Regions from separate parts of the Streptomyces sp. NPDC025793 genome, predicted to be linked through region 2. Evidence: riboswitches for the same ligand, from Rfam matches in the RefSeq annotation. Region 2 holds a riboswitch; each other region holds the start of a gene.

Region 1 (3,264 bases), on a different contig from region 2:
GACCGCCCAGGCCGCGACCCACGGCCGCTATCACCTCGGTCTGGCTCTGGGCACGAAACTGCTGACGGAGACGGGCTTCGGCCTGCCCTTCGAACGACCCATCGCCCGGCTGCGCGAATTCCTCACCGCCCTGCGGCAGTTGACCAAGACCGGTACGGCCGACTTTCACGGCGAGCTGCTCACCGCCACCACTCCGGTACCGGCGCGGGTACCAGGTGCCGAGAACGGCGTCCCCCTGCTCGTCGCCGCGATGGGGCCGCAGGCTCTGCGGGTCAGCGGCGAGCTTGCCGACGGAATCCTGCCGTATCTGGCAGGACCTCGCGCCCTGGCGGACCACATCGTGCCCGCCCTGAACGCCGCGGCCGAGGCCGCAGACCGCCCCGCGCCCAGGATCGTGGCCCTGGTGCCCGGCGTGGTCACGGACGACGTCGACGCGGTGCGGGCCAAGGCCACCGAGAACCTCGCCTTCTACGAACAGATCCCGTCCTACGCCCGGGTCATCGAACTCTCCGGCGGCCGGCGGGCCGCCGACCTGGCCGTGATCGGCGACGAGAAGGCGGTCGAGGCCGAGGTACGCCGTTACCGCGACGCCGGCGCCACCGAGGTCGTGTTCTCGGGCACCGAGATCGCGGGAGAAGCCGATCGCCGACGCACCTGGCGACTCCTCGGCGAACTGGCCGGCTGAGTACACCCGTCCGCTCGACAACACCCTGCATCCCCTGCCCGAAGGCACCCCCCCCCGCCACAAAGGAGATTCCCCATGACCACCGAGGCCACCACCACGGACCTCCACGCCTTCACCGAGACCTGGCTGGAGTGGTACCGAGCCCAGGAGGCCCAGCTCGCCGCCCCGCACGGGTTCCTGGCGGTCACCGGCCTGCACTGGCTCGACGACCGACCCCAGCGCTTCCCGGACGCGCCCGGCGCGTGGCGCACCGGCCCCGAAGGCGTCGTCGTAGACCTCGACGAGGGCGAGGAATTGGTCGTCAACGGGACGCCCGTGTACGGCGAGCACCGCTTCGGCGTGCTTCCCGAGCGCGGCGGCGTCGACGCCCTCTGGGGAGACGCCGTCATCGAGGTCGCCAAGCGCGGCGGCCAGGACATCGTGCGCCCCCGGCACCCGGAGGCGCCGCTGCGCACGGCTTTCACCGGAACGCCCGCCTACGCCCCCGACCCGCGCTGGGCCGTGACGGGTCGCTACATCCCCTTCGACACTCCGCGGCCGACCACCGTGGGCGCCGCGGTCGAGGGCCTTGAGCATGTCTACGACGCCCCGGGCAGAGTCGAGTTCGAGCTCGACGGGCGCCCGCTGTCGCTGACCGCGTTCCCCGGCCACGGCGCGGGCCGTCTGATGGTGCTGTTCACCGACGAGACCTCCGGGGTCACCACCTACGCCGCCAACCGGGCCCTGGCCCTCGATCCGCCCGCCGCCGACGGTACGGTCGTCCTGGACTTCAACCGTGCCACCAACCTGCCGTGCGCCTACACGGACCTGGCCACCTGCCCGCTGCCCCCGGCCGAGAACCGGCTGCCGGCGGCGATCGAGGCCGGCCAGAAGATCCCCCGCGAGCGCGGCGGCTCCTGAGCTGGACGCGCTCTCGCCCCGACTCCCCTTACAGGGCGTCCTTTTGCGCCATTGACGTACGACAAGACCGCTCCGTACGATCACGAACGGCATTGAGTGTCAGCGTCAAGCCCTGACTCGCTGACCGGCAACCCTCCCGCGCGGTGGGGTGCTCCAGGTGAAAGCCCGGCGGGATCACCGAGGATCTCCGCAAGCGCGTGGCCCCGTGACCAGGGCCGGATTGGTGGAGGACCGATATGCGGCACGGTGGTGACCTCAGCGCCCGCTTCGCCGGCGCCACCGTGTTCTCCCGGCTCTCGCGTCGACGCCACATCGACCTCAAGCGCTCGACCAGCTGTCTCTGTCAGGTCTGACGGGCCTTCCCGCCGCTGGTCGCGGAACGGCACCTGTCGTCGCCGCACCCGCCTGCGCCTGATCTCCGTCTGTCTTTGATCCCTCCTTTTTCCTTCTGATCCCCGTTTGCACAGCGCTCCCCCGGCACCGGCGTCGCGCCGGCCGGGGCCGCACGCCCACGCACGGCCATGCCCTGCACCGCACCCGTGCCTGGTGACACGAGTAGGAGAAGCCCTCCGTGACTGCACTTTCCGATGTCGGAACCTCCCGTTGGGCGGCACTGACCGCCCTTGTGACCACCAGTGTTCTGCTGACCGCCTGCGGCTCCGGCGGCGGCGATTCCGGCAGCGGCGCCGGGCAGCCCAAGTCCGGCGGCACCCTGACCTTCGCGGTGGGTTCGGACGCCGGCTGCGTGGATCCGCAGCAGGTCGCCAGCAACGAGACCATCTACTCGGTGCGCCAGATCGTGGACTCACTGACCGACCAGGACCCCGAGACCGGCAAGATCGTGCCGTGGCTGGCGAAGAGCTGGGACATCAGCTCCGACGCCACGACGTTCACGTTCCATCTGAGGTCGGGCGTCACCTTCAGCGACGGCTCGCAGCTGACCGCGCAGGTGGTCAAGGACAACTTCGACGCGGTGCCGAAGCTCGGCGCCCTGGGGACGCTCGCCGAGGGCTATCTGAGCGGCGTCAAGAGCACCACGGTGGTCGACCCGCTCACCGTCAAGGTGACCTTCAGCGAGCCCAACGCCCAGTTCCTGCAGGCCACTTCGACCCACTCGCTGGGGATCGAGTCGTCGGCGAGCGTGAAGAAGACCCCGCAGCAGAAGTGCAGCGACGGGGTGATCGGGTCCGGGCCCTTCGTGTTGAAGCAGTACGTGCAGAACCAGTCGATCACCCTGGCCAAACGCACGGGATACGCGTGGGGTTCCTCGCGGTGGAGCAAGAAGGGCGAGGCGTACCTGGACAAGCTGGTGTTCAAGGTCGTCCCGGAGGCGGGCGTACGGGCCGGAAGTCTCCAGTCCGGCCAGGTCGACGCGATCAGCAGCGTGGGCAAGGCCAACGAGGCGGCGCTCAAGGGCGGTCAGGTCACCCTGCGGCGACGAGCCAATCCCGGCGTCGTGTTCGGTCTCGGCCTCAACAACTCGCAGCCGGCCCTGAAGGACGCGAGGGTGCGCCAGGCGATTCTGTTGGCTGTCGACCGACAGCAGATCGCCGACACGGTCTTCCCCACCGGCACCCAGGCGGCGACCAGCGTCCTTGCGCACACCACACCCGACTACACCAGCCTCGCCTCCGACCTGGCGTCCGACGCGGCCAAAGCCAAGTCGCTGCTGGACACGG
Region 2 (3,264 bases):
GGGGTCTGGTACAGCATGTGGTGGACGAACCAGAGCACGGAGTTCGCGATGCCGTTGTACGCGTCGGCGTGCACGGCCGGGTCGACGTCCAGCATCCGCACCCGCTGCCCGCCGGTGTCCTCGGCCGGCAGCAGCCCGCCGCCCGCCCGCCGTACGGCCTCCCGGTCGCCGTCGCCGAGCGCCGCGCACACCCATACGGCGCGGGCGTCCGGGCCGATGGCCGACAGCCCCGAGACCAGCCCCCCGCCGCCCCGCCTGGCCCGCAGCGAACCGCCCTCGCCGTCCGCGTCGAGCGTGTACGAAACCGGGCCGCGATTGGACGCGACCAACACCTCGGCACCGTGCGTGGAAGCCATGGTCCTCAACCTAGCCCGGCCCGGAAACGCTCAAACGTACGGCCACGTCCGACGCCCCGCCCGTATACGAAGTCCGGCGAAGTCACGCCACCCGGCGCTCGGCGTACTCCGCGATCTCCGTCATCGGCGGCCGTTCCTCCGTGTCCACGGAGTACGTCCGTGGCGCGAAGCCGTCCTCGTCCCGCTCGAACTGGGTCAGGGCGGGGCGGATCAGATGGCCGCGGGCCAGCCGGAGCTGGGCGGTGCGGTAGATCGCGGCGGCCATCCGGCCGAGCGCCTGCCCGTCCTGGTGCCGGTGCTTGCGGACCCCGACGTCCACCTGGGCGAGGGCGTCCAGGCCCACCAGGTGCAGCGCGTCCACCAGCATGCCCAGCTCCACGCCGTAGCCGACGGGGAAGGGGAGCTGTTCCAGCAGGCTGCGCCGGGCCGCGTACTCGCCGCCCAGCGGCTGCACGAAGCCGGCCAACTGCGGCCAGTGCATGTTGAGCAGTGGGCGGGCCATCAGCTCGGTGACCCGGCCGCCCTGCCCGGCGGCACCGGCGAGCGGGCGGTCGTACATGGCCTTCACCAGCGAGATCCCGGGGTCGGTGAGGAGCGGGCCGACGATGCCGGAGACGAAGTCGGCGGAGAACTCGCGCAGGTCCGCGTCGACGAAGCAGATGATGTCGCCGCGGGTCACGAGGAGCGAGCGCCACAGGACCTCGCCCTTGCCGGGAACGGGCGGGATGCGCGGCAGGATCGCGTCACGGTGGACGACCCGGGCGCCCGCGGCGGCGGCGACCTCGGAGGTGCGGTCGGTGGAGCCGGAGTCGACGACGACGAGCTCGTCGACGAGCGGGACCCGCTCCATCAGCTCGCGGCGGATGACCGCGACGATGTCGCCGACGGTCTCCTCCTCGTCGAGCGCGGGCAGCACGACGCTGATCGTCTGTCCCGTGCGCTGCTTGGCGGCCAGTATCCGCTGGAGCGGGCGATCGGTCACGGACCAGGAGCGGGTGGCCAGCCAGCGCTCTACTTCTTCCAGCACGCTCTGCGGCTCCTCACTGTTCGTGATCACAGGTGGTGACTGTGTGATCCATCTCGCGGTTCGGACGACTATCTCAACTGTCCTGGCCTTCGGTTACAGTCTTGAACAACGCCGGTGACCATCGCATGTCGGGGGCGCGGGCGCGCACGACTCGTGCGTACAACTGCTCATACAACCGCATACCGCTCATCCAGAGGGGCAGAGGGACACGGCCCGATGAAGCCCCGGCAACCCTCCAGTCGGTTCTTGGCACGTTGACGTGGCGAGGCTCCCGGCTAGGGAAGGTGCCAAATCCGTCTCACGGCGAGATGCGTCGTGAGGAAGATGAGGAGAAAGGGCCTCGCCTCCATGGCTGTGCAGACAGTTGCAAGCACCTCCACCTCCCCCGTCGACCTCGGTCCGGCCGCGGCCCTCAGCTGTCGCGAGTGCGGTCACCGTGTCCCGCTCGGCCCGGTCTTCGCGTGCGAGGAGTGTTTCGGCCCGCTGGAGATCGCCTACGACTTCTCGGCCTACGACACCGAGGAACTGCGGGCCCGCATCGAGGCCGGACCCGCGAACATCTGGCGGTACGCCCCCCTGCTGCCCGTCCCGGCCGACGTGGCGGACAAGCCGAACATCAACCCCGGCTGGACCAAGCTCGTCAAGGCCGACAACCTCGCCCGTGAACTGGGCGTCACCGGCGGCCTGTTCGTCAAGGACGACTCCGGCAACCCGACGCACTCCTTCAAGGACCGCGTCGTCGCCCAGGCCCTGGAGGCCGCCCGCGCCTTCGGCTTCACCACCCTGTCCTGCTCCTCCACGGGCAACCTGGCCGGTGCCGTCGGCGCCGCCGCCGCCCGCGCCGGCTTCCGCTCCTGCGTGTTCATCCCGCACGACCTGGAGCAGGGCAAGGTCGTCATGGCCGCGGTCTACGGCGGCGAACTCGTCGGCATCGAGGGCAACTACGACGACGTGAACCGCTTCTGCTCCGAGCTGATCGGCGACCCGGCCGGCGAGGGCTGGGGCTTCGTCAACGTCAACCTGCGGCCGTACTACGCCGAGGGCTCCAAGACGCTGGCGTACGAGATCTGCGAGCAGCTCGGCTGGCGGCTGCCGGACCAGATCGTGATCCCGATCGCCTCCGGCTCCCAGCTGACGAAGATCGACAAGGGTCTCCAGGAGCTCATCAAGCTCGGGCTGGTCGAGGACAGGCCGTACAAGATCTTCGGCGCCCAGGCCGAGGGCTGCTCGCCGGTGTCGACCGCGTACAAGGCCGGGCACGACGTGGTCCGCCCCCAGAAGCCGAACACCATCGCCAAGTCCCTCGCCATCGGCAACCCGGCCGACGGGCCGTACGTGCTGGACATCGCCCGCCGCACCGGCGGTGCGGTGGAGGACGTGACGGACGAGGAAGTCGTCGACGCGATCAAGCTGCTGGCCCGCACCGAGGGCATCTTCGCCGAGACGGCGGGCGGTGTGACGGTCGGCGTCACCCGCAAGCTGGTCAAGGCCGGCGTCCTGGACCCGACGAAGACCACGGTCGTCCTCAACACCGGCGACGGCCTGAAGACCCTCGACGCGGTGGCCGGCACGGGTCTCACCGCCACCATCCGTCCGACCCTGGACTCCTTCCGAGAGGCTGGCCTCGCATGAGCGTGACCGTTCGCATCCCCACCATCCTGCGCACCTACACCGGCGGCCAGGCCGAGGTCGCCGCCGAGGGCGCGACCCTCGCCCAGGTCATCGAGGACCTGGAGAAGAACCACACCGGGATCGCCGCCCGCGTCCTGGACGACCAGGGCAAGCTGCGCCGGTTCGTGAACGTGTACGTCAATGACGACGACGTGCGCTTCGAGCAGGGCCTGGAAACCGCGACCCCGGACGGCGCCGGAGTCTCCATCA
Region 3 (3,264 bases), on a different contig from region 2:
CGCACCACCAGTACGAGCCGGCCGCCATCGGTCCGGTGGTCGACGAGAACGGGGTCCAGCGCAAGGTCGGAACCTCGGAGAAGCTGCGGGCCAAGCTGTCCAGCGCCTACTACGGCGAGGACAACCAGATCCCGAAGCCGACCGTCGACGAGTACAAGGAGATCACGAGCGGCCACGGCCACCACTGATCCCCGCGTCGCCACGCCACGCCGAAGGGCCCCGTCCGCAAGCCGGACGGGGCCCTTCGCCCTGTCCCGGGGCCGATAGGGTGGGATCGGACGACGATTTCGCAGGTACGACCCTCAGGAGCGACCATGAGCGCTGTGACCCCCGCTGGAGGCGACACCGCGGCGGGCCGCTCCTGGCCCGCCCTGCTGAACGGCCTGCTGAACGGCGAGAACCTGTCCGCCGACGACACCGCCTGGGCGATGGACCGGATCATGCGCGGCGAGGCGACCGACGCCCAGATCGCCGGGTTCGCGGTGGCCCTGCGGGCCAAGGGACAGACGGTCGAGGAGATCACCGGCCTGGTCCGCACGATGTACGAGCACGCGAACGTGATCGAGGTGCCGGGCCGCACCGTCGACATCGTCGGCACGGGCGGCGACGGAGCGCGGACGGTGAACATCTCCACGATGTCCTCGCTGGTCGTCGCCGGTACGGGCGCCAAGGTCGTGAAGCACGGCAACCGCGCCGCCTCCTCCGCCTCCGGTGCCTCCGACGTCCTGGAGAAGCTGGGCGTCAACCTCGACCTCACGCCCCGGCGGGTGGCCGAGGTCGCCGAGGAGGCCGGCATCACCTTCTGCTTCGCGGTCAAGTTCCATCCGGCGCTGCGTCATGTCGGCGCCGCCCGCGGCCAGTTGGGCATCCGGACGGTGTTCAACCTGCTCGGTCCCCTCACCAACCCGGCGAAGGTGCGGTCCCAGGCGGTCGGCGTGGCCGTCGCGCGGGAGGCGCCGATCGTCGCGGGCGTGCTCGCGGAGCGCGGCAACTCCGCGCTGGTCTTCCGCGGCGACGACGGCCTGGACGAGCTGACGACGACGGCCACGTCCCATGTCTGGGTCGTACGGGACGGCAAGGTCACCGAGGAGGTCTTCGACCCACGCGACGTCGGTATCGACCTCGTCCCCGTGGAGGCCCTGCGCGGCGGCGACCCGGCCCACAACGCGGAGGTGGCCCGCCGGCTGCTGGACGGCGAGCGGGGCCCGGTCCGGGACGCCGTCGTACTGAACTCGGCGGCGGCCCTCGTCGCCCTGGACCCGACGGACACCCCGCTCGCCGAGCAGCTCGGCGCCGGCATGGCCCGGGCCGTCGAGTCGATCGACTCGGGCGCGGCGAAGCGGGCGCTGGAGCGCTGGGTGGCGGCGACCAACGCATAGCGGTCACGACGGGCGTCCCGCGATCCGGACCGGGGTTGCGGGACGACGATCAGTTGACGTAGGTTCCTGAACCAGGTCATGAGTGACAGTCATGAGGCCCCGGCCGACTGTCCGGCAACCCTCCGTCCGTGGCGGGGTGCCCCGGGTGAAGACCAGGTCGTAGGCAGCGAGGTCTACGGCAAGCGCGGACCCCTCGCACACTTCTGAGAGTGTGGGGCCAGGGGTCCTGGTCGTTCGAGGGAGCCTTCCGTGAGCAAGCGAATGCGATAGGGCCGCAGAGCCCCGCCTCCGCATCCCCTTTTCTCTTCTTTCCGTACGCCGCCCCGTGTCGTCTTCGGCTCCTTCGGCGTACGTCCTCACGGGAGTCCACTCATGTCTGTCTTCACCGCTGCCGCCGACCAGTCCGTTTGCTCCCCCCTGCCCGTTCTGGGCCGGGATGTCACCGTCCCGCTCGTGACCGGTGGCGAGGTCACCTACGCGGCGCTCGACTACGCGGCCAGCGCCCCCGCGCTCCAGCGCGTCTGGGACGACGTCGCCGCCTACGCGCCGTACTACGGCAGCGTCCACCGCGGCGCCGGCTACCTCTCGCAGCTCTCGACCGACCTGTTCGAGAACGCCCGCAGGACGGTCGCCGAGTTCCTCGGCTGCCGCGCCGACGACCAGGTGGTCTTCACCCGCTCGACCACGGACTCGCTCAACCTGCTCGCCCGTGCCCTGCCCGCCGGCTGCCAGGTCTTCGTCTTCGAGACCGAGCACCACGCCTCCCTGCTGCCCTGGCAGGACGCGCGGGTCACCTACCTCAACGCCCCGCGCACCCCGCGCCAGGCGGTCGAGACCCTGGAGCGGGCCCTCGCCGACCGCACTGCATCTATTCAAGAGGGGTACGGCCCGGCCCTGGTCTGCGTCACCGGCGCCTCCAACGTCACCGGCGAGCTGTGGCCGGTGCGCGAGCTGGCCGCCGCCGCGCACGCCCACGGCGCCCGGATCGTCCTGGACGCCGCCCAGCTGGCCCCGCACCACCCGGTGGACGTGCGCGACCTGGACGTCGACTGGGTCGCCTTCTCCGGGCACAAGCTGTACGCGCCCTTCGGCTCCGGCGTCCTCGCGGGCCGCGCGGACTGGCTGCGCGCGGCCGAGCCGTACCTCGCGGGCGGCGGCGCGAGCCGCACGGTCACCCGGCGTCCGGACGGGGGAGTGGCCGTGGAGTGGCACGAGAGCGCCGCCCGGCACGAGGCGGGCTCCCCGAACGTCATCGGTGCCTACGCCGTCGCGTCGGCCTGCAAGGCGCTCACCGAGGCCGGCTGGGAGAACCTGGTGGCCCGCGAGGAGCACCTGATCGCGAAGGTCCGCGCGGGCCTGGCCGCGGTGCCGCAGGTGAAGGTGCTGTCCCTGTTCGGCGACGACGCCCCGCGCGTCGGCGTGATCTCCTTCGTGGTGGAGGGCTGGAACAGCTCCCACTTCGCCGCCGCGCTCTCCGCCGAGTACGGCATCGGCGTCCGCGACGGCCTCTTCTGCGCCCACCCGCTGGTCCGCACCCTGCTCGGCAGCGACCCCCAGACCCAGGGCGAGTGCGGCGCCCCCGAGGCGGCCCCCGGCGAGAAGTCCCTCAACGCCATCCGCGTGAGCTTCGGCGCGGGCACCCCCGACGAGCACGTCGAGCGCTTCGTGACCGCCGTGCGGGAACTGGTGACCGAGGGTGCCCGGTGGACGTACCGCACGCAGGACGGCCGCTGCGTGCCGGCGGTGTGAGGGTTCGTACGCCCGTTCCGAGGCGGCTTTCAGCCGGTCAGGAGTCCAGTCCGATCGCGAAGGCCGCCTCCAGGTCGTGCTGGGAGTAGGTGCGGAAGGCCACGTGGGTGTCGGTGGCCTCCACGCCGGGGATCTT

What was found. A riboswitch is a leader RNA that binds a small molecule or an ion and turns the genes downstream of it on or off. The one in region 2 is predicted to bind S-adenosylmethionine.
Region 1: it holds a riboswitch for S-adenosylmethionine, as region 2 does, so the genes downstream of both, ACZ4MF_RS43730 (putative leader peptide) here and thrC (threonine synthase) in region 2, are expected to answer to the same signal.
Region 3: it holds a riboswitch for S-adenosylmethionine, as region 2 does, so the genes downstream of both, ACZ4MF_RS01775 (aminotransferase class V-fold PLP-dependent enzyme) here and thrC (threonine synthase) in region 2, are expected to answer to the same signal.

The regions. Positions count from the first base shown of each region.
Region 1 covers NZ_JBVHMR010000056.1:16,701-19,964, forward strand. Annotated here, with positions in the region: gene ACZ4MF_RS43720 (LLM class F420-dependent oxidoreductase) at 1-685, shown strand, start outside; gene ACZ4MF_RS43725 (DUF1684 domain-containing protein) at 761-1,585, shown strand; SAM riboswitch class IV at 1,674-1,787, shown strand; gene ACZ4MF_RS43730 (putative leader peptide) at 1,822-1,938, shown strand; gene ACZ4MF_RS43735 (ABC transporter substrate-binding protein) at 2,211-3,264, shown strand, end outside.
Region 2 covers NZ_JBVHMR010000003.1:425,079-428,342, reverse strand. Annotated here, with positions in the region: gene ACZ4MF_RS09450 (alpha,alpha-trehalose-phosphate synthase (UDP-forming)) at 1-356, opposite strand, end outside; gene ACZ4MF_RS09445 (glucosyl-3-phosphoglycerate synthase) at 439-1,383, opposite strand; SAM riboswitch class I at 1,567-1,714, shown strand; gene thrC (threonine synthase) at 1,732-3,015, shown strand; gene ACZ4MF_RS09435 (MoaD/ThiS family protein) at 3,012-3,264, shown strand, end outside.
Region 3 covers NZ_JBVHMR010000001.1:366,672-369,935, forward strand. Annotated here, with positions in the region: gene qcrB (cytochrome bc1 complex cytochrome b subunit) at 1-188, shown strand, start outside; gene trpD (anthranilate phosphoribosyltransferase) at 315-1,379, shown strand; SAM riboswitch class IV at 1,454-1,570, shown strand; gene ACZ4MF_RS01775 (aminotransferase class V-fold PLP-dependent enzyme) at 1,752-3,128, shown strand; gene ACZ4MF_RS01780 (Lrp/AsnC family transcriptional regulator) at 3,166-3,264, opposite strand, start outside.